One region of the Streptococcus sp. STR1/CE/0325 genome, then DNA from elsewhere that is predicted to be linked to it. Evidence: riboswitches for the same ligand, from Rfam matches in the RefSeq annotation. Region 1 holds a riboswitch; the other holds the start of a gene.
What was found. A riboswitch is a leader RNA that binds a small molecule or an ion and turns the genes downstream of it on or off. The one in region 1 is predicted to bind preQ1.
Positions count from the first base shown of each region.

Region 2: another riboswitch for preQ1. It lies ahead of ACZ49W_RS06285 (QueT transporter family protein); the one in region 1 lies ahead of ACZ49W_RS00600 (nucleoside hydrolase).

Region 1 is NZ_AP045018.1:101,770-117,850, reverse strand. Features, by position in the region: gene mutS (DNA mismatch repair protein MutS) at 1-2,372, opposite strand, end outside; gene argS (arginine--tRNA ligase) at 2,556-4,247, shown strand; gene ACZ49W_RS00625 (SDR family oxidoreductase) at 4,349-4,993, opposite strand; gene ACZ49W_RS00620 (YitT family protein) at 5,120-6,001, opposite strand; gene ACZ49W_RS00615 (YitT family protein) at 6,017-6,964, opposite strand; gene aspS (aspartate--tRNA ligase) at 6,954-8,705, opposite strand; gene hisS (histidine--tRNA ligase) at 8,842-10,122, opposite strand; PreQ1 riboswitch class I at 10,241-10,285, shown strand; gene ACZ49W_RS00600 (nucleoside hydrolase) at 10,400-11,386, shown strand; gene ACZ49W_RS00595 (ECF transporter S component) at 11,390-11,935, shown strand; tRNA gene ACZ49W_RS00590 (tRNA-Asn) at 12,211-12,284, opposite strand; rRNA gene rrf (5S ribosomal RNA) at 12,290-12,405, opposite strand; rRNA gene ACZ49W_RS00580 (23S ribosomal RNA) at 12,499-15,397, opposite strand; tRNA gene ACZ49W_RS00575 (tRNA-Ala) at 15,518-15,590, opposite strand; rRNA gene ACZ49W_RS00570 (16S ribosomal RNA) at 15,656-16,081, opposite strand, start outside.
Region 2 is NZ_AP045018.1:1,272,555-1,288,635, forward strand. Features, by position in the region: gene ACZ49W_RS06240 (MarR family transcriptional regulator) at 1-322, opposite strand, end outside; gene ACZ49W_RS06245 (DMT family transporter) at 452-778, opposite strand; gene ACZ49W_RS06250 (NAD(P)/FAD-dependent oxidoreductase) at 800-1,813, opposite strand; tRNA gene ACZ49W_RS06255 (tRNA-Thr) at 1,880-1,952, opposite strand; gene trhO (oxygen-dependent tRNA uridine(34) hydroxylase TrhO) at 2,048-3,034, opposite strand; gene ACZ49W_RS06265 (hypothetical protein) at 3,202-3,510, shown strand; gene addA (helicase-exonuclease AddAB subunit AddA) at 3,548-7,150, opposite strand; gene rexB (ATP-dependent nuclease subunit B) at 7,147-10,332, opposite strand; gene ACZ49W_RS06280 (OsmC family protein) at 10,411-10,773, opposite strand; gene ACZ49W_RS06285 (QueT transporter family protein) at 10,801-11,310, opposite strand; PreQ1 riboswitch class II at 11,308-11,405, opposite strand; gene ACZ49W_RS06290 (hypothetical protein) at 11,624-12,076, shown strand; gene ACZ49W_RS06295 (ketopantoate reductase family protein) at 12,102-13,034, opposite strand; gene ACZ49W_RS06300 (GtrA family protein) at 13,149-13,580, shown strand; gene ACZ49W_RS06305 (response regulator transcription factor) at 13,650-14,249, opposite strand; gene ACZ49W_RS06310 (histidine kinase) at 14,250-15,359, opposite strand; gene ACZ49W_RS06315 (ABC transporter permease) at 15,349-16,071, opposite strand; gene ACZ49W_RS06320 (ABC transporter ATP-binding protein) at 16,074-16,081, opposite strand, start outside.

The sequences.
Region 1 (16,081 bases):
AGAGGTGACACACTGGCTGCCTGACCTTCCAAATCAGCCAGAATCACATCTGCTCGCTCAAGCACAGATTGCGGCAAGCCTGCAATCTTGGCCACATGTATGCCGTAAGATTGGTCCGCAGGACCTGGCTTAATCTTATGCAAAAAGATGACCTCCCCCTTGTCCTCAAGGGTCGCCACATGCACATTGACCAAACCACTCAAAACCTCATCAAGAGCTGTCAATTCATGATAATGGGTAGCAAACAAGGTCTTGGCCCCGATCTCATCGTGGATATACTCGATGATGGACTGAGCCAGCGCCATCCCGTCATAGGTCGCAGTCCCTCGACCCAACTCATCAAAGATAATCAAGGAATGCTTTGTCGCCCGCTTGATAGCTTGATTGGCCTCCATCATCTCCACCATAAAGGTGGACTGCCCAGAAATCAAATCATCCGCTGCCCCGATACGGGTAAAAATCGCATCAAAAATCGGCAAATCCGCTGAAGCCGCTGGGACATAAGATCCAATCTGTGCCATGATACTGGTCAGAGCTAGCTGGCGCATATAAGTCGATTTACCACTCATATTTGGCCCAGTGATCAGCTGTAACTGGGTTTTTTCCTCAAAGACAATACTATTTGGGATATATTCTCTCGTTCCCATCACGCGCTCTACCACCGCATGCCTGCCGTCTTTGATGGCAATCGCATGCCTTTGATTGAAGCTAGGCCTTACGTAATGATAGGTTTCAGCCACCACTGCTAAGCCCTGCAAGACATCGATGGTCGCGATTTGCTTAGCCAAATCTTGCAGGCGTTGGATATATTTTTCCACCTGCGCACGAATACTCATAAAAATATCGTATTCTAAACTGGACAATTTTTCCCTAGCTTCTAGCATGTCCCCTTCTAACTTAGCGAGCTCTTCTGTCCCGTAGCGTTCAGAATTTTTCAACGTGGCTTTTCTAAAGAAATGCTCAGGTACCGCAGACAAGTAGGAATTGGTCACATGAAAATAGTAGCCGTCCTTACGATTATAGTCAATCTTGAGGGTGGGAATACCACTTCTCTCTTTTTCCTTGGCTTCTAACTCTGCGATCCAACTCGTCCCCTCACGCAAAATCTGACGGTAATAATCCAAACGCTCATCAAAGCCTGCCTTAATGATGTCACCCTCGCTCAAGGTGGTCGGAGCATCTTCTGAAATGGATGAGAAAATCAAACTCTCAAGCTCTGGTAAAGCGTCCATTTGCCCAGAAAAATCTAGCAAAATCTCGCTATCAAAAACCTCCAAAAGTGCCTTAATGACAGGAACTTGACTAAGGGTTCTGCCTAACTGCAAGAGGTCCTTAGGTGTTGCCCGACCAAAAGACACCCGACTAGCCAAACGCTCAATATCATAAACCCCTTTTAAGCTCTCGGTCAATTCACTCCGCTCAAAAAAATGCCCCAAAAAAGAGGTGATAATCTCCTGCCGCCAAATGATGGCCTCAGCACTGACCAAAGGGTGGTTGATCCAAGCCCGCAAAAGACGGGTCCCCATAGCTGTCTTGGTTTCATCTAGAAGCCAGTAAAGACTGCCCTGCTTTTTCCCTGTCCTAGCATTTTCTAGCAAATCTAAGCTCGACTTGGTGGCATAGCTCATCTGCAGATAGTCTTTCACCTCATAGTGACTGAGGGCCTGTAAATGGAGCAGATCACGTTTTTGTGTCGTCTCGATATAAGCAAGGAGCTTACCAGCAGCGAGGCGCTCCACCTCTGAAATATCAGCTGGAATGAGGTTGGACTCTTCCCTAGCCTCTGTTTGAAAAGACAAGACCAGATTCATCTGTTTGGTCAAGACTTCCTCTTCCTCTGCGCTTAAGGCACATCCTACGACCACCTCACGCGCCTTGAGATTAAGAATTTCACTTCTCACCATGGAAAAATCAGCTAGATGGGTACTAAAAAACTCGCCCGTTGACACATCCATATAAGCTAAACCATAGCGCTCTTTCCATCGATCGATGGCAACGAGAAAATTATTGTACTGACTATCACTCGTAGCAGTCCCTGGGGTGATGACCTGCACCACCTCACGCCTGACGACCCCAATAGCTTGCTTTGGGTCTTCCATTTGCTCAGCAATAGCCACCTTGTAGCCAAGTTCAACCAAGGTATCAATATACTGCTGCGCCGAGTGGTAGGGCACACCTGCCATGGGAATGGGATTCTCCGCATTTTTATTGCGACTGGTTAGGTTGATCTCTAGCAACTGGGCTGCCTTTACCGCATCCTCATAAAAAAGCTCATAAAAATCGCCCATCCGAAAAAGCAAAAAGGCATCGGGATAGTCTTGCTTAATCTCCAAATACTGTTTCATCCCTGGAGAGAGGGTTTCTTTTGCCATAGGACCTCCTGTTTGCTGTGACAAAAAAAGATATGAACAAGCGTTCTACCTTTGTTTCTTGCGTCTTTGCTTTCCATTATACCTTATTTCAGCCAAAAAAGACAGATTTTCCCTGCCTCTTCCCTCGTTTATTCTCAAAGAATATGGTAAAATAAGGTAACAATATAAATTGAGGAGAGACTTATGGATACCAAACACGTCGTTGCCCAAAAACTCCATCAAGTTCTACCAGAACTGGATGAAGCAGCTATTTTAGCCCTACTTGAAAAACCAAAATACAAAGACATGGGAGACATCGCTTTTCCAGCCTTTAGTCTTGCTAAGGTCATGCGAAAGGCTCCCCAAGCTATCGCTAGTGATTTGGCTGAAAAAATTGATACCGCTGGATTTGAAAAAGTCGAAGCAGCTGGACCTTATCTTAACTTCTTCCTAGACAAGGCTAGCATCTCTAGCCAAGTCCTTAGTGATGTGATCGAGCAAGGAACTGCTTATGGCTCTAGCCAGCAAGGTCAAGGAAAAAATATCGTTATTGACCTTTCTAGCCCTAATATCGCTAAACCCTTCTCTATCGGACACTTGCGCTCTACCGTTATCGGAGATAGCCTATCTAACATTTTCCGAAAACTTGGCTATAACACCGTGAAAGTCAACCACCTCGGTGACTGGGGCAAACAATTTGGTCTTTTGATCGTCGCCTACAAGCTCTGGGGAGACAAGGCAGCCGTTGAAGCCAATCCTATCACAGAATTGCTCAAACTCTATGTGCGCATCAATGAGGAAGTCAAAGAGCACCCAGAATACGATGATGAAGCGCGTGCTTGGTTCTTAAAACTCGAAAATGGCGACAAGGAAGCGACCGAATTATGGCAATGGTTCCGTGATGAGAGCCTGGTTGAATTCAACCGCATCTACAAAGAACTTGATGTGACCTTTGACAGCTACAACGGTGAAGCCTTCTACAATGACAAAATGGATGAAATCATCGATATCCTCACCGAAAAGAACCTCCTCCACGAATCAAAAGGCGCACAAGTCATCGACCTTGAAAAATATGGAATCGAACACCCTGCTCTCATCAAAAAATCAGACGGTGCTAGCCTTTACATCACTCGTGACTTGGCTGCTGCCCTCTACCGCAAACGTACCTATGATTTTGCCAAATGTGTCTATGTGGTCGGTCAAGAACAATCTGCTCACTTCAAACAACTCAAGGCCATCCTGTCTGAGATGAACTATCCTTGGAGTGAGGACGTGATTCACGTTGCTATGGGACTCGTGACCAAGAACGGTCAAAAACTCTCCACCCGTAAAGGGAATGTCATCCTGCTTGAGCCAACCATCCAAGAGGCTGTCAACCGTGCCCTCACTCAGATCGAAGCCAAAAATCCTAACCTACCAAACAAGGAAGAAGTGGCCCACGCTGTCGGAGTCGGCGCCATCAAATTCTACGACCTCAAATCTGACCGCCTCAACGGCTATGACTTTGACCTTGATACCATGGTGTCCTTTGAAGGGGAAACAGGTCCTTACGTTCAGTACGCACATGCACGGATTCAGTCTATTCTCAAAAAAGCAGACTTCAAACCAGATATGACTGCCGCTTACAGCCTCAATGATTCAGAAAGCTGGGAAATTATCAAACTTCTCCAAGATTTCCCACGCATGGTAGAACGTGCAGCTAGCCTCTACGAGCCATCTGTCATTGCCAAGTTTGCGATTAGCCTCGCCCAAAGCTTTAACCGCTACTACGCCCATACCCGCATCCTAGATGAGGACCAAGACCGCAATAGCCGTCTCGCCCTCTCTTATGCTACCGCCCAAATCCTCAAAGAAGCCCTTAGCCTTCTCGGCGTAGAAGCACCAAACGAAATGTAAAAAAGACACCATCATAGCTGTAAAGCTGTGGTGGTTTTTATCACCAAAATCAAAAATGAGAGAAAGCAGCAGCTTTCTCTCATTTTCTTTTTTAAAGCCATTTACATAAAAGCAGGCTTATCCCCATCACTGCCCGGTTTATCGATTCCGATATTCTCACGAGAATAGAGCTCTGGATGTTTTGCGATTTCAAGAGCAAGGGCAGCCACACTGCGTCTTGAGATTTCTGTCCCCTTAAACGGCTCATCACGCAGGGTAACCTCATAATCCACCTCAGGAGCATTTGTCAACCAAGCTGGGCGAATAATGGTGTAGTCAAGGCTAGATGCCTCAATCACACGCGCCGCTGCCCGATATGGTGGCAGATAAGGGCCAATCATATCTGCGTTCCAACGACCAAAGGCACCTGGAACCTCATCTAAGATACCAAGCGTGGTCACAAAAGCAAGGCGCTTGACCCCTGCTTCTGGCATAACCTTGACCAAGGTCTTAGCAAAAGCCTCCATCTCCCCTGCTAGGCTGGCAAAGACAAAATCCACACCAGTAAGCGCAGGCAGAAGAGCTGCCTCATCACTGGCACTGCCTTCAAAAATTTTCACTCGGTCGCCTGCCAAATCAAGGTCTAAATCCGCTAATTTTTTCGCATTTCTCAAAAACAAATGCAGTTCTGCATCGGTTTCTTTCAAAAAAAGAGCAATAGCTTCCATCCCAATCCGACTGCTGGCACCAACAATAGCAACTTTCATATTCTTCTCCCATCACAGATTTTTTTACTATTAAGAGTTATTTTATCTGTTTCTTCCATTCCTGTCAAGAAAAATGCAAATCCTTTCACAAGAAAATGCTTACCGAAAATCGGCAAGCACTTTTTGTTATGATTCTAGTTTTCCGTAATTTTTTCTAAGGATATTAAAATCCGAACTCACTACCTCATCCACCTCTAAAACGGAGATAAAGGCATCTGGATCGTAGTCTGCCACGATGCGCTTGACATCCCTGACTTCACTCGGGTTTAGCACCACGTAGAGGACCTTGTGGGGATGACCAGAATAAGCCCCCTCACCTTGCAGGTAAGTGACCCCACGATTGATCTGAGTTAAAATCTCAGATGCAATCTTCTCAGACTGCCTACTAATGATAATCATACCACGGATGGTGTAACCACCATTTTGAATAATGGTCACAATCTGACTAAAGACAAAGCTGGCAATCAAGGTATAAACCATGTGACGAATATCAATATAGGTCAAGGACGCCAAAAGAATCACAATATCTGCTAGCAACAGGGTCTGACCAATCTGAAAGCCGGTCTTTGCCTCCACGACCTTAGCCACAATATCCGTTCCCCCTGTGGTCCCACCGTAGCGAAAGACCAAGCCAGAGCCAATCCCTGCAAAAATCCCAGCCAAAAGGGCAGCAATCAAAAAGTCATGTTCCAAATCCACAGCGACCGGTACCCGCTGCCAAATCCAGATAAAAACAGAAAGCAAAACTGTCCCATAAATGGTCAAAAGCAAGGACTTACGCCCAAAGGTCTTAGCACCAAGAATAAAGAGAGGAATATTGATAAGTAGCGAGCTATAAGCAGGATTGATGCCAAACAAAGAGTAAAGAATCAAGGTAATCCCTGACACGCCACCTTCTGCTAAGTGATTGGTCATGTTAAATTTAACAAAGCCAAAAGAATAAAAAGCAACCCCAATAGCGATAAACATTAAATTTTTTAGCGATAATTTTGGCTCATGGTGTGTCATAGCCCCCTCCTTCTTCTAACGGTCATCATCCACAAAACGACCAATAATATGCACATCAGCTGAGACAGACACAAAGGCTTTCGGGTCTGTTTTTTTCATCCAATATTTAAAATCTGAAAACTCTGCACGGGTAATCACCGTTAGGAGAATGACTTTTTTCTCATGATTGTAGGTACCTTCTGCATCATTGATACAAGTCACTCCGCGGTGCATTTTCTTATGAATCATCCGTGTCACTTTCTCACCTTGACTGGTGATAATCATGGCTTGCATCTTCTTTTGCTTGGTAAAGAGGGCATCCGTCACTCGGCTGGTCACAAAAATAGCCACTAATGAGTAAAGCGCATGTTGCCAACCAAACAAGATCCCCGCCAAAATCATAATCAAGCCATTGACCACCATGGAGATATTACCGACGTCACGTCCCGTCTTTTTTCTCACATACAGGCTGATGATATCCGTTCCCCCGCTTGAGATGTTTTGGCGAAAGCTATAACCAATCCCCACACCCAAGAAAAGCCCCCCAAAAATCGCATTGATAATGGGATCGCTACTCAATCGAATCGTCGGAACCAACTGAATAAACAAGGAACTTAAACTGACCGTAATAAAGGTGAAAATGGTAAATTTTCGGCTCAATTGAAACCAAGCCAAGACCAAAAGCGGCGCATTTAAGAGATAAAAGGCCAGTGAGAGCGGAAAATCAAAGCCAAACAGCCGATGGCTAATCGCCGCAAGAACCTGAGAAAGTCCCGTAACCCCACTAGAATAGACCCCTCCAGGTAGGAAGAAAAAATTCACCGCAATACTGGACATGAGGCCGTAAAAGAGAGCTGCCGAAAATTTTTCAGCATAGCGCCCCCTCGAGACCTCCCTGACCAGACGTGATAAGCCTAGCTTTTTAGCCAGACGTTTGAGCGTAAATCTCAATTTTTTTAACAAAGATGCTTTTTTAGTCTTCATAATCCAATGTTTGAAGCGCCAACTCATCCAATTGTTTTTCTGAAACTTGGCTCGGTGCTTGAGTCATTGGATCTGTGGCCTTATTATTCTTAGGAAAGGCGATAACCTCACGGATATTGTCCTTACCAGCTAGCAACATGACAAAGCGGTCAAGACCAATGGCCAAGCCACCGTGTGGCGGGAAACCATAGTCCATGGCTTCTAGGAGAAAACCGAACTGTTCTTTGGCTTCTTCTTTAGAAAAACCAAGGGCTGTAAACATGCGTTCCTGTAAATCTCGTTGGTTAATCCTAAGGCTACCGCCACCTAGTTCATAACCATTGAGGACAATATCATAAGCAATAGCTCGAACCTTAGCCAAATCTCCCTCCAACTGGTCTTCGCTATCTTTAGTTGGTAAGGTGAAAGGATGATGAGCGCTCATGTAGCGTCCCTCTTCTTCAGACCATTCAAACATCGGCCAATCCACCACCCATAGGAAGTTATAGCGGCTCTCATCAATCAAGCCTAGTTCTTTTCCAAGACGCACCCTAAGAGCCCCCAGCGTGCTATTTGCTACCTCTAAGCTATCTGCTACAAAGAGAACCAAGTCATTGTCTTCCAATTGTAACACATCTTTAAGCCGTTCCTCTACTGGTGTGAGGAACTTGGCAACTGGACCATTGAGGCTGCCTTCGACTTGCTTGACCCAAGCAAGACCCTTAGCACCAAACTGTTTGGCCATTTCGGTCAATTTATCAATATCTTTACGCGAATAGTGGTCTGCTGCGCTCTTCACCACGATAGCCTTAACCGCAGGAGCTTCTGAAAAGACCTTGAAGTCTAGCTCCCTCACATACTCCGTCACATCTTGGAGCAACATCTCAAAGCGGGTATCTGGCTTGTCAGACCCATAAAGACTCATGGCTGTTTCATAGGTCATACGAGGAAATGGCAACTGCACCTCTAGTCTCTTGGTTTCCTTCATCACACGAGCAATCATGCCCTCTACCAAGTCTTGAATATCTTTGTCAGATAAGAAAGAGGTCTCCAAATCCACCTGTGTAAACTCTGGCTGACGATCCCCACGCAAATCCTCATCACGGAAACACTTGACAATTTGATAATAGCGGTCAAAACCAGCGTTCATCAAAAGCTGCTTGGTAATCTGAGGACTTTGAGGCAAGGCGTAAAAATGTCCCTTGCTCACCCGACTTGGCACCAAATAATCCCTCGCCCCTTCTGGTGTGGACTTGGTCAACATGGGTGTTTCCACATCGATAAAGCCTTGCTCATCCAAATAATTGCGAATGCTGTGGGTCACCTTGGCGCGCAATTTAAAGTTTTCCAGCATCTCTGGACGACGCAAGTCCAGATAACGGTAGCGAAGACGCATATCATCGCTGACCTCAACCCCATCTTTGATTTCAAAAGGCGTGGTCTTAGCGGTATTTAAGACCGTCAAATCCCGGACTTGCAACTCCACTTCACCAGTTGGCAGTTCTTGATTGGCCACTTCACGCGCAACCACAAGACCCGTCACGCTGATGACATACTCACTTCTCAAACTATCTGCGAGTTCAACAACTTCAGGAGCTGCTGTTTCTGGATTGATGACCAGCTGCATGATGCCTTCACGGTCACGCAAATCAATAAAAATCAAGCCACCTAGATTTCTTCTTTTGGCTACCCAGCCTGTCAAAGTTAATTCTTGTCCGATTTGGTCTGGTCTCACCAGACCTGCATACATGGAACGTTTCATATTCTGTCACCCTTCAAAAAAAGTAGTTGCTTCTATTGTACCATAAAGCCCCCAAAAGGGCAGTATGTTTTGAGATTTTTCTTGACAAGAAAAAGACAAACCCTGCTCGTTTTGGGTCTGTCTTTTGACTTGATTTTTAGGCTTCAAATTTTTCTAAAATAGCTGCAAAGTTCCCCATGAGCTCTTCTAGACTCGCCTTTACCTCTTGTCTGGTTGCATTATCTTTGACCACCACTTGATTGGTGCTTACTTCTTCTTCACCGAGGGTCACAATATAACGTGCCTTAAATTGGTCAGCTGCCTTGAACTGAGCTTTCAGCTTACGTCCTAGATAATCCCGCTCTGCCACATAACCTTGATTTCGAACGCCTTCCACCAAGGCTAGCGCAACAAAATTCGCCTCCTCTCCCAAAACAGCAACATAAAGGTCCAAAGGTACCTCCTTTTTTGCCCCCTTATCCTGTTTTTCAAGTACCAGAAGAACCCGCTCCATGCCAAGACCAAAACCAAAGGCTGGGGTTTGTGGACCACCAAAATACTCCACTAGCTGGTCATAACGTCCACCAGCACAAATGGTCAACTCTGTTCCTTCAACGCTCGTCATAAACTCAAAAATCGTGTGGTTATAGTAGTCTAGCCCACGCACCATATTAGGGTCAATCACATAAGCAATCCCAAGAGCATCTAGCATCTGACGCACTTGTGAGAAGTGTTGTTGGCTCTCCTCATCTAAGTAATCCAAAATAGACGGTGCTCCCACCAGAGCAGCCTTGTCCTCTTTTTCCTTACTATCCAAAACCCGAAGAGGATTTTCCACCAAGCGCCGTTGACTGTCTGCTGATAATTGATCCTTTAGAGGGGTCAAATAGTCAATCAAGGCCTGACGATAGGCTGCTCGACTAGAACTGGTCCCAAGTGTATTGAGATGAAGCGTCACATCATCAATGCCTAACTCTTGAAACAAGGCATGCGCCATGGCAATGGTCTCAACATCCGTTGCTGGATTTTTAGAACCAAAACATTCTACACCAATTTGGTGAAACTCACGCAATCTTCCAGCTTGAGGGCGCTCATAACGAAACATCGATCCCATATAATAGAGTTTAACGGGTTTTTGCACTTCTGGTGCAAACAGCTTATTTTCCACATAAGCCCGCACCACAGGAGCCGTTCCTTCTGGACGCAGCGTAATATGACGCTCTCCTTTATCGTAGAAATCATACATTTCCTTGGTCACAATATCCGTCGTATCTCCAACAGAGCGGCTAATCACCTCATAGTGCTCAAACATTGGCGTTCTGATTTCCCCGTAGCGGTAACGTTCAAACGTGCGTCTTGCCGTGTCTTCCAAATATTGCCACCTCAAAGAAGATTGAGGTAAACTATCTTGTGTGCCTTTTGGCTTTTGTAATCTCATGGTCTTACTCCTTTTCTTCCTCTATTTTACCATATTTATTCTTTTTCATCATGAGAACTTGCTAAGATGGCGCACTCATGGTACAATAACAACATCACAATCAGAAAAAAATCATTTTTCTGGACTGGTTCGCAAACTTCCCAGAATAAAAAACTAAAGTACCTTTTTAGAAAAACAAAGCGGTCAATAGCAACACCGCCTTATTTGAGGAAGAAAGAGAATCAGGGATACTATCAAAAGATATATCCCTTTTTATTGTGTTAGAAAGAAGGTTTCTATGACAAAACAAAGCATGATTATTGACTGTGACCCTGGTATTGACGATAGCTTGGCCCTCCTTTATGCCATTAAACACCCTAAAATAGAGGTAGTTGCCATTACCATTACCGCCGGAAATTGCCCACTTGAACTCGGTATTAAAAATGCCTTGACCATTTTAGAGCGCACCAATCGTTTAGATATTCCAATCTACGCTGGTGCAAAGGCACCCTTGGTAAGAGAGTTCATCTCAGCTCAGGACACCCATGGTGAAGACGGTCTTGGAGAAATCTATCACCAACTCCTTGATGATTATCCCATTCAACCAGAAAGCGCGACAGACTTTCTAGCCAACTATTTCAAAAATCCGACTGATACTAGCCTTGTCGCACTTGGTCCCTTAACCAATATTGCCCTCGCTCTTGAAAAAAATCCTAAACTGGCTCAGCATGCCAAACGTTTTGTCAGCATGGGAGGGACTTTTAAGTCACATGGAAATTGTTCCCCAGTTGCCGAGTACAACTACTGGTGCGACCCCCACGCTGCCCAATCTGTTTTTGCCACAGCCAAAACTACTACCGAAATGGTCGGACTCGATGTCACTCGAAAAATTGTTCTCACCCCTAACTTATTAACCTATATGCACCGCATTAATCCTGAAATGACTAGCTTTATAGAAGCAATCACTCGCTTTTATTTTGACTTTCATTGGCAGTATGAACATATCATTGGTTGTGTCATTAACGATCCTCTCGCAGTCGTTTATACCCTTAATGATCAAGTCTGCCAAGGATTTGACAGTTATACTGAAATTGTGACATCTGGTCCCGCTCTTGGACAAAGTATTGTTGATCAATTTGATTTTTATCACAAACCAGCCAACAGTCATATTCTAACACAGGTTGATGTTTTTCGTTTTTGGACGGATTTTCTCAGTACCTTATTAGATTATCCAAAAGAAAAGATCGCAACCGATCTGATCACTTTACAGTTAGGAGAAGCTTAAAACATGACGTTTAAAACCCGACACCTCACCTTCATGGCTATCAGCATTGCCCTAAATCTTTTACTGAGCAATCTCGCTCTCTTTCTCAAATTACCTATCTATCTGGATACCATTGGCACATTATTTATGACCATCAGCTATGGACCTCTCCTTGGTATCCTAACCGCCCTCTTGACGGCTCTGATCAACGCCATCACCACGGATATCTTTGCCCTTTATTATGCACCAGTTGCCATTAGTCTTGCTCTTCTAGCTAGTTTCATCATTCCAAAATCAACAAAGCTAAAGCCATCTCAGCTCTTTCTCAAAAGTCTGCTGCTCTCCCTTCCAGGGACCGCTATTGCAGCCTTGATAACAGTCCTGCTTTTTCACGGCATCACCTCCAGCGGCTCTAGCCTCATCGCGCAAGTCTTGCATCACCTTGGACTCAACCTCACCACCAGCCTCATCATAACCCAAGCCTTAACAGACTATTTAGACCGCCTTCTCTCTTTATTTTTCACTTTAAAACTCATCACACTTATCTCTCCACAGAAACACAAAGCCTAAAATAATTCCTATCAACATCTGATAGGGATTTTAGATTGAGTCTATCATAACTTTAGAACTTATATCACCAACGTCCTCAAACTTCCTTCTTCCAACACTAAACGCGAAACCACAAACAAACTCACCTAAGATGTCAAACTCCGAGCCTTTTGATTCTACAACTTCAAAAAAGAGAAAACCAAAAAAAGAGAGAACGCATTTGGTTCTCCCTCCTTGCTCATCATAGATCAGCCATGGAAAATAAAAAAAGCCTTGCTTACCAAGGCCTTCCTCTACTCCGCCAGTAGGACTCGAACCTACGACATCATGATTAACAGTCATGCGCTACTACCAACTGAGCTATGGCGGATTAACGCTAAGCAACGACCATATCTCACAGGGGGCAACCCCCAACTACTTCCGGCGCGCTAGGGCTTAACTGCTGTGTTCGGCATGGTTACAGGTGTATCCCCTAGGCTATCATCACTTAACTCTCTAAGTCGCTTAATCGACTCAAAATTGAATACCTTATCATTATAACAACTTCTAAACCAACTGTCAATACTTACTTTTCATCACTTATCTAGGATAAGTCCTCGAGCTATTAGTATTAGTCCGCTCCATTGCTCACACAACTTCCACTCCTAACCTATCGACCTGATCTTCTCTCAGGGCTCTTACTAACTTAACGTTATGGGAAATCTCATCTTGAGGGGGGCTTCGCACTTAGATGCTTTCAGCGCTTATCCCTTCCCTACATAGCTACCCAGCTGTGCCTCTGGCGAGACAACTGGTACACCAGCGGTAAGTCCACTCTGGTCCTCTCGTACTAGGAGCAGATCCTCTCAAATTTCCTACGCCCGCGACGGATAGGGACCGAACTGTCTCACGACGTTCTGAACCCAGCTCGCGTGCCGCTTTAATGGGCGAACAGCCCAACCCTTGGGACCGACTACAGCCCCAGGATGCGACGAGCCGACATCGAGGTGCCAAACCTCCCCGTCGATGTGAACTCTTGGGGGAGATAAGCCTGTTATCCCCAGGGTAGCTTTTATCCGTTGAGCGATGGCCCTTCCATACGGAACCACCGGATCACTAAGCCCGACTTTCGTCCCTGCTCGAGTTGTTGCTCTCGCAGTCAAGCTCCCTTATACCTTTACACTCTGCGATTGATTTCCAACCAATCTGAGGGAACCTTTGGGCGCCTCCGTTACCTTTTAGGAGGCGACCGCCCCAGTCAAACTGCCCGTCAGACACTGTCTCCGATAGGGATCACCTATCTGGGTTAGAGTAGCCATAACACAAGGGTAGTATCCCAACAGCGCCTCCAGCGAAACTGGCGTCCCGCTCTCATCGGCTCCTACCTATCCTGTACATGTGGTACAGATACTCAATATCAAACTGCAGTAAAGCTCCATGGGGTCTTTCCGTCCTGTCGCGGGTAACCTGCATCTTCACAGGTACTAAAATTTCACCGAGTCTCTCGTTGAGACAGTGCCCAAATCATTACGCCTTTCGTGCGGGTCGGAACTTACCCGACAAGGAATTTCGCTACCTTAGGACCGTTATAGTTACGGCCGCCGTTTACTGGGGCTTCAATTCATACCTTCGCTTACGCTAAGCACTCCTCTTAACCTTCCAGCACCGGGCAGGCGTCACCCCCTATACTTCATCTTACGATTTCGCAGAGAGCTGTGTTTTTGATAAACAGTTGCTTGGGCCTATTCACTGCGGCTGACCTAAATCAGCGCCCCTTCTCCCGAAGTTACGGGGCCATTTTGCCGAGTTCCTTAACGAGAGTTCTCTCGCTCACCTGAGGCTACTCGCCTCGACTACCTGTGTCGGTTTGCGGTACGGGTAGAGTATGATACAACGCTAGAAGCTTTTCTTGGCAGCGTGACATCACTCACTTCGCTACTAAACTTCGCTCCCCATCATAGCTCAAGGTTATAGGTACAAGCATTTAACTCATACCACCCCTCACTATTTAGACGTGCTCTTCCAATCGCACGCTTGAGTTAGCCTTCTGCGTCACTCCATCACTTCATACTCTAGTACAGGAATATCAACCTGTTGGCCATCGGATACACCTTTCGGTCTCTCCTTAGGTCCCGACTAACCCAGGGCGGACGAGCCTTCCCCTGGAAACCTTAGTCTTACGGTGGATGGGATTCTCACCCATCTTTCGCTACTCATACCGGCATTCTCACTTCTATGCGTTCCAGCGCTCCTCACGGTACACCTTCACCACACATAGAACGCTCTCCTACCATACCATAAAGGTATCCACAGCTTCGGTAAATTGTTTTAGCCCCGGTACATTTTCGGCGCAGGGTCACTCGACTAGTGAGCTATTACGCACTCTTTGAATGAATAGCTGCTTCTAAGCTAACATCCTAGTTGTCTGTGCAACCCCACATCCTTTTCCACTTAACAATTATTTTGGGACCTTAGCTGGTGGTCTGGGCTGTTTCCCTTTCGACTACGGATCTTAGCACTCGCAGTCTGACTGCCGACCATAATTCTTTGGCATTCGGAGTTTATCTGAGATTGGTAATCCGAGATGGACCCCTCACCCAAACAGTGCTCTACCTCCAAGAATCTTAATGTCGACGCTAGCCCTAAAGCTATTTCGGAGAGAACCAGCTATCTCCAAGTTCGTTTGGAATTTCTCCGCTACCCACAAGTCATCCAAGCACTTTTCAACGTGCCCTGGTTCGGTCCTCCAGTGCGTCTTACCGCACCTTCAACCTGCTCATGGGTAGGTCACATGGTTTCGGGTCTATAACATGATACTAACTCGCCCTTTTCAGACTCGGTTTCCCTACGGCTCCGCTTCTTCCACTTAACCTCGCATCATATCATAACTCGCCGGTTCATTCTACAAAAGGCACGCTCTCACCCATTAACGGGCTCGAACTTCTTGTAGGCACACGGTTTCAGGTTCTATTTCACTCCCCTCCCGGGGTGCTTTTCACCTTTCCCTCACGGTACTGGTTCACTATCGGTCACTAGGGAGTATTTAGGGTTGGGAGATGGTCCTCCCAGATTCCGACGGGATTCCTCGTGTCCCGCCGTACTCAGGATTCTGCTAGGTATAAAGACTATTTCGAATACGAGGCTTTTACTCTCTTTGGCTCATCTTCCCAGATGATTCTTCTATATTCTTTAAGTCCACATCGCAGTCCTACAACCCCGAAGTGTAAACACTTCGGTTTGCCCTCCTGCCGTTTCGCTCGCCGCTACTCAGGCAATCGCTTTTGCTTTCTCTTCCTGCAGCTACTTAGATGTTTCAGTTCACTGCGTCTTCCCTCCTCTACCCTTAACAGGTAGGGATAACAGGCATAACCTGTTGGGTTCCCCCATTCGGACATCTCTGGATCAGCGCTTACTTACAGCTCCCCAAAGCATTTCGTTGTTCGTCACGTCCTTCATCGGCTCCTAGTGCCAAGGCATCCACCGTGCGCCCTTACTAACTTAACCTTATTTTTTGACTCTACTCTTAAGTCTCGTATTACAGCGTTTCGGTTTATTTTCTTGTTACTATTTGATATAGATATTCAATTTTCAATGGACTAAACTTAGGATAACAAATGTACCCTATGGAGCCTAGCGGGATCGAACCGCTGACCTCCTGCGTGCAAAGCAGGCGCTCTCCCAGCTGAGCTAAGGCCCCACAAGACCTCTCAAAACTAAATAAGAACCAAGTAAATCCGTTCCAGTATCTCTACTGTTCCTTAGAAAGGAGGTGATCCAGCCGCACCTTCCGATACGGCTACCTTGTTACGACTTCACCCCAATCATCTATCCCACCTTAGGCGGCTGGCTCCTTACGGTTACCTCACCGACTTCGGGTGTTACAAACTCTCGTGGTGTGACGGGCGGTGTGTACAAGGCCCGGGAACGTATTCACCGCGGCGTGCTGATCCGCGATTACTAGCGATTCCGACTTCATGTAGGCGAGTTGCAGCCTACAATCCGAACTGAGACTGGCTTTAAGAGATTAGCTTGCCGTCACCGACTCGCAACTCGTTGTACCAGCCATTGTAGCACGTGTGTAGCCCAGGTCATAAGGGGCATGATGATTTGACGTCATCCCCACCTTCCTCCGGTTTATTACCGGCAGTCTCGCTAGAGTGCCCAACTTAATGATGGCAACTAACAATA
Region 2 (16,081 bases), 1.2 Mb from region 1:
CTTGCAAAATCTTCTCTCCCTCTTTCGTTAAGGCTAGCTGAGTTTCTCGCTTATCCTCTTGACATGTCACTCGGCGAATCACCCCACAGCTGGTCTCAAATCGCACCAACATTCTTGAGGTCGCACTCAGACTAAGACCAATGTCCTCACTCAAATCACTAATGCGAAGTCGCTTTCCTGCTCGGCTACTAAGGGCGTGAAGGGCGTAAAATTCATTCAAGCTGATGCCGTTTGAGACCTGCTTGAGAGCACTTTCCATCTGTTGGATAAGCTCTTTTTCCCTACGCCTTCTTTCTAGCCAATCATCTACCATGTCTTGCATAAGGCTCTCCTTTTTAAAATTGCTTGCACAAGCAATTATATAGCTAGTATAATCTTTTCACTACCCCTTGTCAAGAAAAAACTCCCCTTCATAACCCAAAGAAAAAGGCTAAAGGGGAGATGACAGTTCTTAGTGACCAGTATTACCAAGAAGATTCATCAATAAAACACCAATGATGATCAAGATAAGCCCGATAATGCTGTAAAGATTAATCGTTTCCTTAAAGATAAAGACCGCAATAGCTGCGGTCAATACTAGACCTAAACCAGACCAAGTCGCATAAGCGACACCTAAAGGAATGGTCTTTAATGATAAGGAGAGAAAATAAAAACAAATCCCAAAAGAAACCAAGGCACCAAAGGTTGGTAGAGGCTTAGAAAAGCCATCTGACACTTTAATCATATTGGTCCCAAATAGTTCGCCTATAATAGCTAAAATCAAATAAAGATAAGACATTTTACTCTTCCTTCTAAACTTTTATTTCAACAAAGATGTGGAATGCACCATACGGTTATCTCGTTCTGGATAGATGAAATCCATAGCACGGTTAATCGCAAGAGGAGCTTCGCCAAAACCAGTCGCAATCAAATCAGCCCTGCCCTCATAAAAGGCGCTATCTCCAATCGCATACACACCCGCTTGACTGGTTTCAAGATAGCGATTAACTAAGACACTAGAGCGCTTGGTATCTAAGTTCCAGTGTTTCAAGTGTTTGTGGTTGGTGGAAAAACCAAAACTCACAATCAAGGCATCAAAGAACAGATCCTGCGTCTCCTCTGATTTGACCTTTTTGACCCGCAGTCCTTTAAGTTGATCCTGCTCTTCTAAAAATGTCAAAGGCAGATAGGGGGTTAAGATCTGAACCTTAGATGCTTCTAGTTGAGCGACACTATGCTCATGCGCTCGAAAAGCCTCTCTGCGGTGGACCAAAGTCACAGACTTTGCCACATTCACCAGACTATTTGCCCAGTCCACTGCTGAATCCCCGCCGCCACAGATAACCACGTCTTGATTTCTGAAACGTTCCAACTGGGGCACATGATAAAAAATAGTCTCTTGATGATGCTTGTCTTCCCCTTCTAGCCCGAGCGGTCTAGGCGCAAAAGCCCCATTGCCACAAGCTAGGACAATAGCTTTTGAAAAATGTTGACCACGATTAGTGTTTAATCTAAATACCTTCCCCTCACGTTCAAAGGTTTCGAGAGTCTCTCCCAAACAAATGGTGGTCGTAGCGTCAAAACGTGAAAGTTGCTCAATGAGATTTTCCGTCAAATTCTTTCCTGAAATAGCTGGAAAGCCCGGGATATCATAGATGAGCTTTTCTGGGTATAAAATCGCAGGCTGTCCGCCCAGCTCATCCAAAGATTCGATGATCTTGACCGATAAGCTTCTCAAGCCCGCATAAAAAGCTGCAAAAAGCCCGATAGGTCCCCCTCCAATAATCGTAATATCATATACTTTTTCGTCTGTCATATCTTCTCTTCTTTCCATACCTATTCATCTTTGATCAGACCATTAGAAAATAAAAAAGCCTAGGCAGGCTCTCTGGTGTCAAAATGCCGATTGCAGGGCTCGAACCTGTGACCTACGCGTTACGAGTGCGTTGCTCTACCAACTGAGCTAAATCGGCTTTTCGAAACTATTATACCATATTGGGCGTTAAAGTCAATCTTTTTTAGGATTTCTCACACAAAAAGAGACCAGCTGAACCAGTCTCTCATTCGATTAAGCTTCTTTATGGAATGGAAGCTCTTCACCGATAGCTTCTAGACGTTTTGCCCACTCTTCACGGCTAAGACCGTGTTCTGCGACGTAGCGATTGCGCTCATGGGCACGGCACTCTTTTGAGCAACCACGGACGTATTTATCTTCATTTTCTTCTGAAGTGAAGAATTGACGGTTACAAAATGGGTTGGCACAATTCACATAGCGATCACACGGAGTTCCGTCGTACCAGTCTTTTCCGATAACGCTTGGATCGACATGGTTAATGTCAACAGAAATACGGTCATCAAAGACGTACATTTTTCCTTCCCAAAGTTCACCACGGACTTCTGGATCTTTGCCGTAAGTCGCGATACCACCGTGTAGTTGACCTACATCCTTGTAGCCTTCACGCACCATCCAACCAGAGAATTTTTCACAGCGTACACCACCGGTACAGTAAACGACCACGCGCTTGTCCATGAATTTTTCTTTGTTGTCACGCACCCATTGTGGCAACTCACGGAAGTTGCGGATGTCAGGGCGAATCGCTCCTTTAAAGTGACCGAGGTCGTACTCGTAGTCGTTACGGGTATCAAGAACAACCGTATCTTCATCCAAGAGGGCTTCCTTGAATTGTTTTGGTGAGAGATACTCACCTGTCAACTCAAGTGGATTGACGTCATTATCAAAATCATTATCTTCTAAACCAAGGTGAACGATTTCTTTCTTGTAGCGTACAAACATCTTGCGGAAGGCTTGATGATCTTCTTCGTCAATTTTGAACCAAAGGTCACTAAAACGAGGATCGCTATGCACCCAGTCCATGTATTTTTGAGTGGTTTCGTAGTCTCCTGAAACAGTACCGTTAATCCCTTCATCTGCGATGAGGATGCGTCCTTTTAGACCGATGGACTTACAAAAAGCCAAGTGTTTTTTGGCATATTCTTCTGCGTTCTCAATCGGAACATACTTATAATAAAGCAATACTCTAATTTTTTCTGACATGGTCTTTCTCCAATCTTTGCAATAGATTTGATTTTCTCAATCACCTTTATTTTACTATTTTAAGCCCAAAATAGCAAAGGTTTTTTGGTGATTTTAAGACAAATATAGACCGCTTTCACTCAAAATGTGGTAAAATGAAAACCAGCGACAAGCTAGAAAGGACTCCTATGCATTACGAATTTGCCTTAGAATACGGCACCTATCCGATTAAAGAAGAAACAGCTGATCCCTTGCTCTTTGCGCCTTATGTCATCCCTGATTTTTTGGACAAAGATGACGCATTAAAAAAGAAACTCGAAGAGATGAATCAACTCTTTCACAGTCTCTTTTTGAGTCTGGAATCTCAAGCCCACTACATTGGTCATGAATTTCCAGAACGCATTGAAACCATCAGAAGGCTCTACCAAGAAACCAGCCAAACCCTAACCACCAAGTATCCGCAACTGGATATCACTGTGGAACCCTTTTTGCTCTAATGAAAAAGAGCTAGGCTTTTTGACCTAGCTTTTTCTTTTAGACTTTTAAAACCTCCAAGTGCCTTCCTCCTAAGAGAATCAGGTACTGCTCCACCTGCTCCATTTGATAAGAACGCGATAAAGCCGTGGCATAGAGGGCCATCTGCTCTTTGTAGCGTTCTAACACTTGCTGCGGATGCTGATAACGATCAGTCTTGTAATCAAACAAAATAATGCGATCGTCTAATAACACATAGCCATCTAAAATTCCCCGAATTACAAAGTCTTCCTTGCTGATGGGATCTTGCTCAATCATAGCAAAAGGTGCTTCACGGTGGACTTTTTGATGTTCTTTTTGAAGGAGCTGACCAAGCGGTGTTTGAAAGAAAGCATAGATCTTATGTAGGTCTATTTTTTTCTTAACCGCAGGGTCAGCTTGGACTTGGCTAAGGGCAGTTTCCAAGTCTTCAAACGTGACCTCGTTTGAAAGAGGTAGGCGTTGCATGAGTTCGTGGGTGGCACTTCCAATCATGGCCCCTGTGACAGGCGCTTTCTGACCCAAATTCGGAAGCGTAAACGTCAAAGGACGCTCGTTCTTATCCAAAATCGCCACCCCTTCTGTCTCGCTAATGGGTTCATAAAAAGCCTTAATCTGGCTAGGTGTCGTCACACGAGGGAGATGAATGGCTCGATCGTACTTGTGATTGAGAGCAAAGACCTGCTCCATGGTCTCTAAAGCCTCTAAAATCTCAGCTGGTGAGTAGGGATCACTCTCATCTAAGATTTCCTGCAACTCGCTTTTTTGCCGACGTCCTGCTAGGATCTCTTCTTCTGTCTTTGTCACTAGATTAAAGAGGCGGTCCTTCTTCTCAAGATGGTGATAAACCGCCAAAATCCAGTCTTGGAAACTTCTGGCACGCCGTCTTACCTGAAAAGGCAAGACCACACTGCTACCCTCTTGCTCCTTTTCCTCTTGAATCTGATGAGGTTTGCCTTTTCCGACCAGATAGAGCTGGTCTTTTGCCCTAGTCATGGCGACATAGAGCAGGCGTAGGCGTTCAGACAAGGTCTCAAGCACCAAGTCTTCTTGAATAATCTGATAAGGGACACTGGGCATTTTCACCTTGAGACTAGAAAGAAAAGTCTCGATGTCTGCCTTTTTATCTGCCAGATAAAGGCTGCCAATCCCATACGTCCGACTGAGAACCACATTGGTGGTGACATCTTTCAAATTAAATTTCTTATCTAAGTTGAGCAAAAAAACATAAGGAAACTCCAACCCCTTACTCTTATGAATGGTCAAGAGTTGGACGGCATCAGAAGGGCTTGATACCGGCACATCTGCCAAATCATGCTCTTCTTTAATCAAATGATCCATCAAAGCGATAAAACGCGTCAATCCCTTAAATCCCGTGCTTTCAAATTGATTGGCCCGATGAGCAAGAGCATAGAGATTGGCCTTAGCCTGCTCGGCATTGGGCTGTCCTCCAACATAATCGAGATAAAATTTCTCTTCATAAATGGTCCAAATCAAATCATAAAGGCTGCTCAAACGAGCGACCTCTCGCCAATGAGAGAGGGTTGCTAGAAAGATTCTAGTTTTTTCAAGGAGGTCTTTGTTCACAAGATTATGATCAGCTTGCTTTTCCACCTGCTGCAATTTGTCATAAAACGGCATCTTGTCCTCGACCAAAACTGCCACCCGAGCCAGCTCATCTTCTTTCCAACTAAACATAGGAGAACGAAGCAAAGCCACAAGAGCATAGTCATTCAAGGGATTGTTGATGGTTCTTAGGGTCTCAAGCATGACCATCACTTCCACGGACTCAAGATAGTGGGTCTCCCCACCATCAGCTACCAAGGGAATTTGATAGTCTTGAAAGATCCTTGTAATGGCTTTATTGGCACTGCGTGAGGGGACTAAAAGAGCGATGTCTGAAAAAGAGATTTCTTTTTCCCTATGTAAGCGTAAAATCTCCTGTGCGACTAGCTCGATCTCCCCACCATCTAAGGGTTCTGTCTCATTTTGCTCATAAAAGAGAAAGGTCGTCTGATGATCAGGTCGCTCAAGCCTCTGCTCCAAAGTCCCCGCTAAAAGTTCATGACTGCTGTCGTAGGTGATTTCCCCTAGAGCCTGATCCATGAGATGACGAAACAGCAAATTGGTGGAGTCAAGAACATTCTGATGGCTTCTAAAATTCTCCTTGAGCAAGATCAAGTGGTTGCTCGTTTCGGTCTTATTGTAATCCTGAAACTTTTGGTTAAAAATCTGCGGGTCAGCCTGTCTAAAACGGTAGATGGACTGCTTAATGTCCCCTACCATAAAGCGATTATCACCTCGAGATAAGAGATCTAAAAGGGTTTCTTGCAGGTGATTATTGTCTTGATATTCATCTACCATGATTTCGACAAATTGGTCTTGCAACTGCTCTCTCAGCTCTTTTTGCGTTTCGAGCAAATGGATAGACAAGTGAGCCAAGTCGCTAAATTCAAACTGGCCTTCTTGCTTTTTCAGTTGCAGGTATTGGTCCGAAAAATCCAGCACAAAATCCCGCAAAATGGTTAGTAAAGGAAGGAGCTGGTCTTGATACTTGACGATTTCTTCTTGGTCTAAAATACCTTGGACGCTAGCTTTTAGGTTCTCTAGATAATCATTTTTATCCGCATTGTACCGCGTTTTATATGCCATCAAGTCCTCGTCGCTTGGACGACTCGCATTGGTCAACCCCCTGCCATTACTTTGCTTATTGATATCAAGGATAGCCTTAGCTAATGCCAATAAGCCGTCCTTACTCTCTTCTTCTAGGGCATCTAAAAGCTGGCTAACCTCTGCCAGATTATCCAGATACTTGGCCTTTGGAAAATAAGTTCTGGCTTGTTCTAAATGGTACTGGAAAAAGCCTTTCATCTCACCTAAGAGATAAGCCAAATCCTCTAAATAAGCCTCTCTTTGCTTTTGTCCCAAAGTCGCTAAGGTACTCGGCTCATAGCTGGATAAAAAGACCTCCTGTAACCACTGCTTTGGATGGCTAGTGGACTGGGAAAAATCCGTAATGCCATAAACCAAAGCTTCAAAAGGCTTGGTGTCTTTGGCTCCGAGGGTGAGATTTTTGACCATAGATAGGAAACGAACACGGTCTTTTCCAGTCATGTAGTCATTAAAGAGATCCTGAAAGACTTCTTTTTTCAAAAGCGACATCTCGCTTTGATCCTGCATAATACGAAAATGAGACGGCACTCCAATTAGATGCCCATAATCCTTGACCAATTGATTGGTAAAGGCATCCATGGTACCAATATCAGATAAGGGTAAGAGGGCTAACTGAGCTGAAAAATAAGCTCTTGTTTCATCCGTCTTAGCCTCAGCAAGACGACTCCTAAGTTTACGCTCCAGCCGCTCTTTTAACTCTTGTGCTGCCTTGACCGTAAAGGTCGAGATAAAAAGACGATTAAGGCTCACACCACGCTCGATCATGTCCATAATCCGCTCAATCATGACAAAGGTCTTTCCAGAACCAGCAGATGCTGAGACCAAGATATTGCCCCCATGCGTATAAATGGCATCAATCTGCTCTGGAGTGCGTTTTTGCTCCAGTTGGGAGGCTTTTTCCTGCGCTTTTAGAGCAACAATCGCCTCTTGATCTAAAAATGGAGTTTTCATCGATCCGTTTCCTCCTTCATTTTCTCCAAGAGATACAAGCGTCTTTCCTTGTCATTTCGCACTAACTCTTGAGGAAGACGCAAAAGTTTTCTGCTTTCTCCCAAATGCTGATCAGCTGAAAAACGCGTAATCGCCTTGAGTTGGTCGCCTAGAACCGTACGACCATCCTTAGTATAGGGGTTGATGGCAAAGTGTCCAGATAAAATCACCTCCTTAGCCACTTCAAAGAGATGCCGATTATAGGTAAACAAAAGCTCCAATTCCTCCTTATCATAGAGTGAATGATTCATCTGATAAAGAGAAGTATCCGCTAGAGGCTGGTCTTGTTTTAAAAAGAGTCCTTTATAAGACAAGGCTTTGTGGGCTTGTTGCACCAAGGCGCTGTCTTCCTCCCCCCCTTCAAAATCCAGCTTTGGTTCCATCATGTGCAGATACATGGCTCCAAATAAGGGCAGATCCTGTTGCGCCAAAGCTTGCAAATAAGTTACCAACTGCACATCTAAACCGTGGTAAAAACTCAGCAAATCAAAGCGTTTACTGCTAGACTTATAATCCACGACACCGTAGCTATTAAGAGGAGTTTGTTTGAGCTGGTCAATCACGCCACGCACAGACAAACTTTTGTTGAGTTCAAGCTGAAAAGAAAGCTCCTCGTCCACAACCTGATGACTGTCCCTAGCCAAAATAGCTGCGGTGCTTTTAGCAATATCACTCAAAACACTCAAGCTGTAAACACCTGCCTGATCCTGTTGGTAAAATTGAGCGAAGGTATCCTCAGAACGAGCCGTTTTTAAGGCTTTGTCTAATTTTTGGTCAAACGTCTCTTGTCCTTGATCCGCCATGACCAATTCAAAAACTCGGTGCAAGTAACGCCCGTGCTGTCTCGCATCAGGATAGATACTTTCTTCGCTTTGCAGTCCCAAGACATAACGCAAGAAATAGAGATACTGGTTATTGTAAAAGGTTTGGAGAGCAGAAGCTGATAAGAGCAAGTGTCCCTCTTTGAAACGCTGATTCAGAACCTCTAGCGATACCGCTTGCGTCAAGAGTCTGCTATCTAAACTAGTAGCCAACCGCCCCTCCTCTAAACGCTCTCTTATCTGCTTGGCTCCTGCTCTCAAAAAGGCTGGACTAGCAGGATCAAGACCTGCTAAGGTTAGGTGGTTGACACTCAGCAAACGCCTGATCACTTCCTTATAAGAAGGTGAAATAGCCCCCTTATCAACAAAAGGAATGCCCAGCTGGTTCAGTATTTTGAGATAAGGAGACGGCTCTTCTTGGGTTTCCGACAGCAACTGAGGGTAGCTCAATATCAGCTGCTCCTTAGCACTGTTTAACAAAGATAGAGCTAGAAAATGATGGCGCTTACTGGCTTCACGCCCAGCCACTTCCAAACGGTAATCCCCCTCTTTGGCATTAAGGTAGAGGCGCTCATCTTCGGACAAAAGACTGCTTGGACGCATTATCCTAGGAAAATGCGACTGGGTCAATCCAACAGCATAGACCAAGGGACTGCTGTGTGCTTCGACCAAGTCATAGTCCGCCACCTGAACCACATCCACCGTAGCAGGCACCGTACGATAATTCCCAGAAAGCAAACTATGGGAGAGGATGGATAAAAAGTCTAAAAGACTCAAAGAAGTCTGTCCGACAATCCGATCTAAACTTTCAAGCAACTGGCAAAAGGTCTCCCAAGCCTCTCGGTGTTGTTGGCGCTCATCTTCAGAAGCCCCTTCCACCAAGCGACTCAACTGCTTGGGCAGTTCAATCGTTTCTAAAAAGTTCATCAATTTACTCAACAAACTCTTGCCAGATTGTTTGCGGCTACCAAGAAAAGTCATCAAAGGAGCAAGGACTTCTCCCTTAAAACGATTGAGCGACTCTAGGTCGTCTCCTTTTGGACTTTTTAAGGTAAAAGGCTGAGTAAAGGCAACTTTCCCCTTGATATCTGCAAAGCGAACATAAGCCTCAAAATGATCCAATAAATCTTGGTCCAAATCCATGTAAAGACCGGTCTTTAAGAGGTTAAAGACATCTTCACTGCGATAGTGGTAACGCACAATTCGCTCCAAAGACTCCACCAACACAATCAAGGGATGGTGGGCCATCTGCCGACTCTCTGCTATATAGTAGGGAATATCATAGCGCTCAAACACCGTTTCAATCAGTTGTTGATAACTCGACACATCTCCAAGTAAGACACGGATATCCTGATAACGGTAGCCAGCTTTTAGCTTTTCTCTAATGTCTCTAGCGACACCTTCTAATTCTTCTTTTTGTGTGCGGTAACGTCTTAAAAGGAGATGCTCTCCCATCTCAAGCGGAGGTTCTTGGCTATCAACAGGGCTAAAAACTGCCTCAAAAGCGCGTGACAAAGGCGCAAAAGGACTAGTCGACCCTTGGCTAGATTGGTAGAGGGGAGCTGTTTCATACTGTCTTGCTAATTCCCTCATAAAATCCAAACTAGACTCATAGCTACTACCACCACTATAAACCGATCGATAAGCCTTTTGACTAATATAGGTGCCAATCACCACCTCATGGCAAGCGGCGTTCAACTGCTGGATAAAAGCCTCTTCCTCCGCAGAAAAGCGAGTAAAACCATCGATCACCACAACCACATCCTTGAGCCTATCTCCTAACTGCTGATCGAAAAGAGCTTGAGTAAAAGACTGCAAAACACCTCTAGTCTCAAAATTTTCCTCCAACATGGTAGCTTGAAGGCGACTAAAAATCAAAATCAAGTCCGCCGCCTTGGCCTTATTTTCCAGTCCTTCCAAATCAAACAGGGTCATTCTCGCTGTCTGCATCTCTTTATAAAGGACCAGTAATTGCTGGATAAAATCCAAAGAAGATTTGACCCGACCATAGTAGGGCAATTCCTCCTCTTTGATGCCTAGCAAAATGCGGTACAAAAGCAGACTCAACTGTGTCTCATCTAACCCTTTTTCCATCAAGGGCTGATCAAACACAAAATAGCGCGCCATCTGGGTAAAGCGTGTAATAGTAATGGCAAAGGATGCCTGATGAGGTAAGTAAGCCAAAACCTGTTTTTCTTTTTCAAAGGACAGTGAGTTAGGCGCAATATAAAATACTCGCTTACCTGTTGCGGCATAGTCTTTCGCCTCTTTTGCTAGTATCGGAGTCATATCCTGCCAGATATCTGTATAGAGAAGTTTCATCTTGCCTTGCTCCTTTCGTCTTGAGTTTCATTATACCATAACTGAAAAGAGAGTCGTTCCTAGAACCACTCTCTTTCTTTATAAAAAGCTAATCGTAACCTTGATATCGTCTTTAAATAATTGCTTGACACGGCAGCGTTCGTCCACATAAGCTAAGACTGCCGCTTGTTCCTTTTCATCAAGAGGTTCTTTCAATTGCAGGCTCAAACTAAAGTGACCTGCCTCGTAGTCAGAAAGCGTCTCAATCTCGATGTGACGCTCAGCATGAACCTTGGCAAAATAGCCCTGCACACACATGGTAACACAGCCGGCCAAGGCCATATTGACCAAACTCATGGGCGTTTCTCCTTGACTGGTTTTTCCAAAGAGGTCAATGGATTCGCCATAGCCCATTCCTTTTGCTTCTAAAAAACCTTGTCCTTTGACCTTGTGATGATACATACTTCTCCTCCTTTTGGGAATGTGAGATTATTTTTTGAAATCAATCGCCCTAGCCAAACGCTCAATCACAAGGCTCCCCACCAAGAGCGAAGCCAATTCGCCCACTGCAGTGGTCATCCAAGTGGCAAAAAATGGCAAACCAGCGATGATGGTTAACTCCAAGGCAACGGTAAACATCGATAAGGCAAAAAAGATAGAAAAGTAGAAAAAGGCCTTATCAAACAAACCACCCAGTACACGCTCTCCTTGATAGCGTTTGAACAAAAAAACACCCAAAGAGACAAAGACTAAGGTCGATAAACCACCCACGACTACATCAATCACTCCAAAACTGAAAAAATTAGCAATCATACAACCAAGGGTCACCCCTAAGATATACTTGCGATGATAAAAGCCTAAAAAATTCAGCATTTCAGACACACGGAACTGGTAAGCACCGTAGCTGATGGCATTTAAAGGCGGGGTGATGGTCAAGACCACATAAACCGCGGCAACAAGGGCAATCTGCACCATATCTTTACTGGTTATTGGTTTCATTTTCTTCTCCTTTGACGGCTAAACCGTTTCTAATATGCTTGGCGAAAGGATCTTAAGCACCAAGGGTTGCTTTGCAACAGCTCTATTGTAGCATATTTTCTCTGAAAAAGAAAGGTAAGCTACTGATAAATAGGTCATGTCGCTAAGGTATTTTTAATGCTATAATAGCTTGTTCGTCCATTTATCAGCCTTATATTCTAATGACCAATACCAAGCAAGATTTTGCTAAAATAGGATGACAAGTCTTTTCCAATGACTTGCCTTTTTCCACCTTATCCTTTACAATATAAGGAAAACATAAAAATGAGGTCTTATGCTTCCCCTATCCAAACCAAAGAAAATCATTATCCAAATCCTGATCTTTACTCTTTTAGAGTTTGTCGTGCTTTTAGGCTTTATTCCTTTACTAGACTTTATCGACCATAAGAGTGATTTTACCTTTGAGCAACTCATGTTTTTGTCTGGTATCTTGCTTGGAATCATGTATCATGCCAGTGGCATCTTCGCTTATTTTATCCTCAAGCGTCTCAAGCGCCCCAGCCTACGCTACACGGTCAAGATTTTCCAGCCTAGCTTTCTCATTACTTGCTTTTCCTTGTACTTTGACCTCTACGTCAGCAAGATTTTTTCGGATACCAAAGAAGATAGCAAATACTTCCAAACCTTGATGATTGCTTTTAGCATTTACTTTTTGACCGTCAAGATTGGAAAAGAAGTGGCTAATCTTATCAAACTCTACCAAAACGATGATAGTCAAAAAGAGTAGGCCTCTCCTACTCTTTTTTATTAGCTTAATGATTTCCATTGACTTCTTCTTTAGCATGGATGAGGTGAGTGATCAGGTCACAAACAGGGGTCTTGATGCCTTGTTCTTTTCCGCGCCTTGCTACATAACCGTTGAGGTAGTCAATTTCGGTAAGGCGACCATTTTTCATGTCTTGATAAAGAGAAGGGTAGTGGAGACCCGCTGTTTTAGGGTCAAAACAGGAGTGGATATTGGCTTTGATGATTGCTTTATTGACCGCAACACCCAGCGCACGCCCTACTGCTACAAACTCGTCTAAAACAGCATCCGTCAGAGCATCCTCCCCACTATAAGACCCATACTGATTGATGTTACAATCAATGAGGGTACAATAAGTATTGAGAACCCCATTTAGACCAGCCTTATGCCAAATGGATTGCTCCACATTATCCGAATAGTGAAAGTTTAGACCGGCTTGGTTATACCGTTCAATAATCTCTCTCGTTTTTCTAGTGTCCTCTCCTGCGACTTGCTTAATCTCCGTCTTTCCAGTCCCAACCGCGTCTAAGATACCCGGACCTCCCAACCCACTGGTCCAAAGCGTCACACCGATTAAGATATTTTCTGGTTGGACAAACTCTTTCAAGGTATCCACATGCCCTAAACCATTGAGAATACAAAGAACCTTGGTGTCCTCTTTCAAAAAGGGCTTGAGTTTTTCCATGGTAGAGGGAAGTTGCATGGACTTGACCGCAACAAAAACCACATCAAATTCCCCTTCTAACTCCTCTGGATAAAAGACAGGGAAATGGTGATACCCTAAGTCATCCCCGTCAATGATGACTTTTAGCCCATCTTTTTTAAGCTTTTCTACATGGGGTTGCCAGTCATCCATCAAGGTCACATCAGCCCCATTTTGAGAGAGCATATAAGCAAAACGCGAACCCAAAGCACCGGCTCCAGCAAATAATGTTTTCATCTTCATTCCTCCTTTTTCTTATCATACCATAATTTCTTATTTTCTAAAAATTTAAAACAATGTTCTTTTGGATTAGAATGGTATCTTTTCTAAAAATATGATAAAGTAGAGGATATGAAGAAACTACTCAACAATGAAATTTTCAGTTATCTCTTTTTTGGTGTATTGGCTACTGTCGTCTATTTTATCACGCGCAGTCTATTCTTTGCTCTGACCAAAGAAGCGACCCTATCAGCCAGCCTAGCCAATCTCACCGCCATTCTCTTTGCCTTTTTTACCAACGACAAATGGGTCTTTAAGCAGCCTCAAACAGGCTGGGTCAAACGCCTTGGCAAATTTGTCACTGCTCGCCTAGCGACCTTACTTCTTGATTTATCCTTGGCTTTTCTCTTGGTGGAGACCTATCCTCATCTCATCGGGCAATTCGTCTCAGATGATCTCTTTTGGGTGGATAAGATTGAAAGCCTCTTTTCACAAGTCCTCATCATCGTCTTAAACTACCTCTTTAGTAAGCTCATCGTTTTCAACGATCACAGCTCCACATAAGGTTTCCTTTTTCAATACCTCTTCCTTTAGCAAAGCAAAAAGCCATCTTTTTTTACAAAAGAGGCTTTTTTACAACCAATCCCTTTCCTTGGCAATTCGGACAGCTTCAGTTCGATTATGGGCACCAAGTTTTGTAAAGATAGTGGTCAGATAGTTTCTGACGGTGCCATTGGATAAAAAGAGCTGGGCGGATATGGCTTGGTTGGAGTTACCTTGTTCCACCAAGCGGAGAATCTCAAGCTCACGAGAACTCAAGGGATTGCTGGAAAAAGCGACTTCTTCCATGAGTTCTGGCGAATACTCTTTTTGCCCAGCCAAGACCTTGTGGAGGGTCGTCATGAGTTCACTCGTGGAGCGGTCCTTTAGGACATAGGCATCCACATGGGCTTTGAGGGCACGTTTGAAATAGCCTGAGCGTCTAAAGGTGGTCACGATAACCACCTTGATAGGCAATCCCTCTTTTCTCACCCACTCCAGGACATCTAGACCTGTTTTTTGCGGCATTTCTACATCTAAGATTGCCACGTCAAAGGCTTCTGCTTCAAGAAGTGCAATAGCTTCTTCACCGTTTTTGGCTGTTTTAACGGTTTCCACATCATCCTCTAGGAGTAGCAACTGACAAAGGGCATCTCGCAACATGGACTGGTCTTCAGCAAGGAGAAGTTTCATCTAAAGGTTCCTTTCTTTTTTCAAATACAAGCGCACCAAGGTTGGATTTTTGTCAGAAACGATTGTCACCTCTCCCCTAATAAGGGCTAGACGCTCTCTAATAGAGTGCAATTCCTCACCCGTGACTTGCGCAAAACCGATACCATCATCTTGGGCTTCAATGACAAGAGCTTCTCCTTCTTCAGCTAATCTTAGGGTCAAGCGCTTGGCATGGGCGTGTTTGATGACATTATTGACCAACTCACGCACCATCATGACACTGTTAGACTGGAGGGCTGGAGAGAGGCGATCGGCTTCTAGAGCCAAGTCCAAGTCAAACTGGATATCAGATAAGGCTAGCATTTGTTCCAAATGTTCTAGCTCCTCCTTGAGGGTTCTGGTTTTAAAATGATTGACCAGCTGCCTCACTTCCTGCATAGAAGTGCGACTCATATCATGGAGTTCGGTCAATTCCTTTTTAACGGCATTTTCTTGGTGTTTTTCCAGTTGCTTAAGAGCTAGTTCGGTCTTAATGGTCATCATGGCAAAGACGTGCCCCAACGTGTCATGCAAATCCTGAGCGATGCGGTTACGCTCATTTTCAGCGCTCAAGAGATTGATATAAGCATGTTGCTGGTAGAGGGCTTCTTCTTGTTCATTGAGGCGGCGTTGTTGGGTGAGGATAAACATCATCCCTAAGGCAAAGGCTCCCATACTAAACGCTGTGGCAATCGTAGTCAGATCATGACTATAAACCGCCACAAAAACGGTATTGATCACAATCATGAGCACAAAGCTAATAAAACGAAAGGACTTAAAAGAATCCTTATAGCGATACACGATGAGATTGCTCAAGTAAAAAGAAAACCACATGATTCCCACTGATTGAGACATCATGACCATAAAACTAATGTAAAAAATCTCGTAGAACCAAGCCAGTATCTGAGTCCAGAGCTTTTGCTTTTGACAACGAATCATATACAAGTAGCTAGCTGCAAAAAGAAAGGTCATCGGCAAGACCCACTTGGGATAATCGTAAAATAAAGCACCTAAAATAGGATAAGCCATAAAAATCATGGCCAAATAAAAGGGTCTGTGACGTTGAACAGATGGCTTCACCTTAGGAAACACTCACTTTCTTTTGAAAATAGACACCAATGATTAACCCCATTATGCCATAAAGCACCAAGATAAGCAAGGAAGAATAGGCAAAGTCATGGCTAGAGTAGCTGGTTAGGAGATGAGCGTAGTGATAGGTCGGCGTAAATTTGGAAATGCTTTGTAAAAATTTCGGAAAAGTTTCAACCGGTACCCATAGACCGCCTAGAAGAGCCAAGCCCACATAGCAGAGATTACCTACCATAGAGAGCAATTCAGAAGACTTGATGGTAGAAAGTAAGACGCTAAGTCCCATCATACAAATGCCCCCAAGGATTAAGAGACTACCAAGCGCCAACCAATCCTGCATCGGCATATTCACCCTTCTAAAAAAGTGCCCCACACTAAAGACAACTACAACAGAAACTAGATAGTAAAAGAGGATTCTAAGCATCTTGCTGACATAGTATTGCCACATGGGAACAGGCGAGTGACGCAGTTCTTTGAGTCGGTTACTGGTACGGTCATCATGAAGGGTGTTTGGAAAAGTGAAAAAAGCAAAGCTCAAGCTAGAAAAAGCCGTCATCGATAGCATGTAGGTTTGACTATAAATTTTATCTCCCTGATTGAGCGCAGAGAAAAAAAGGAAAAACAAGACTGGCAAACCTATCGAAATCACTAAGTTGGCTAGACGGCGTTTGGCGATATGGTATTCCATTATCACGAGGGCTTTTAGGGTATTCATGGCTATTCTC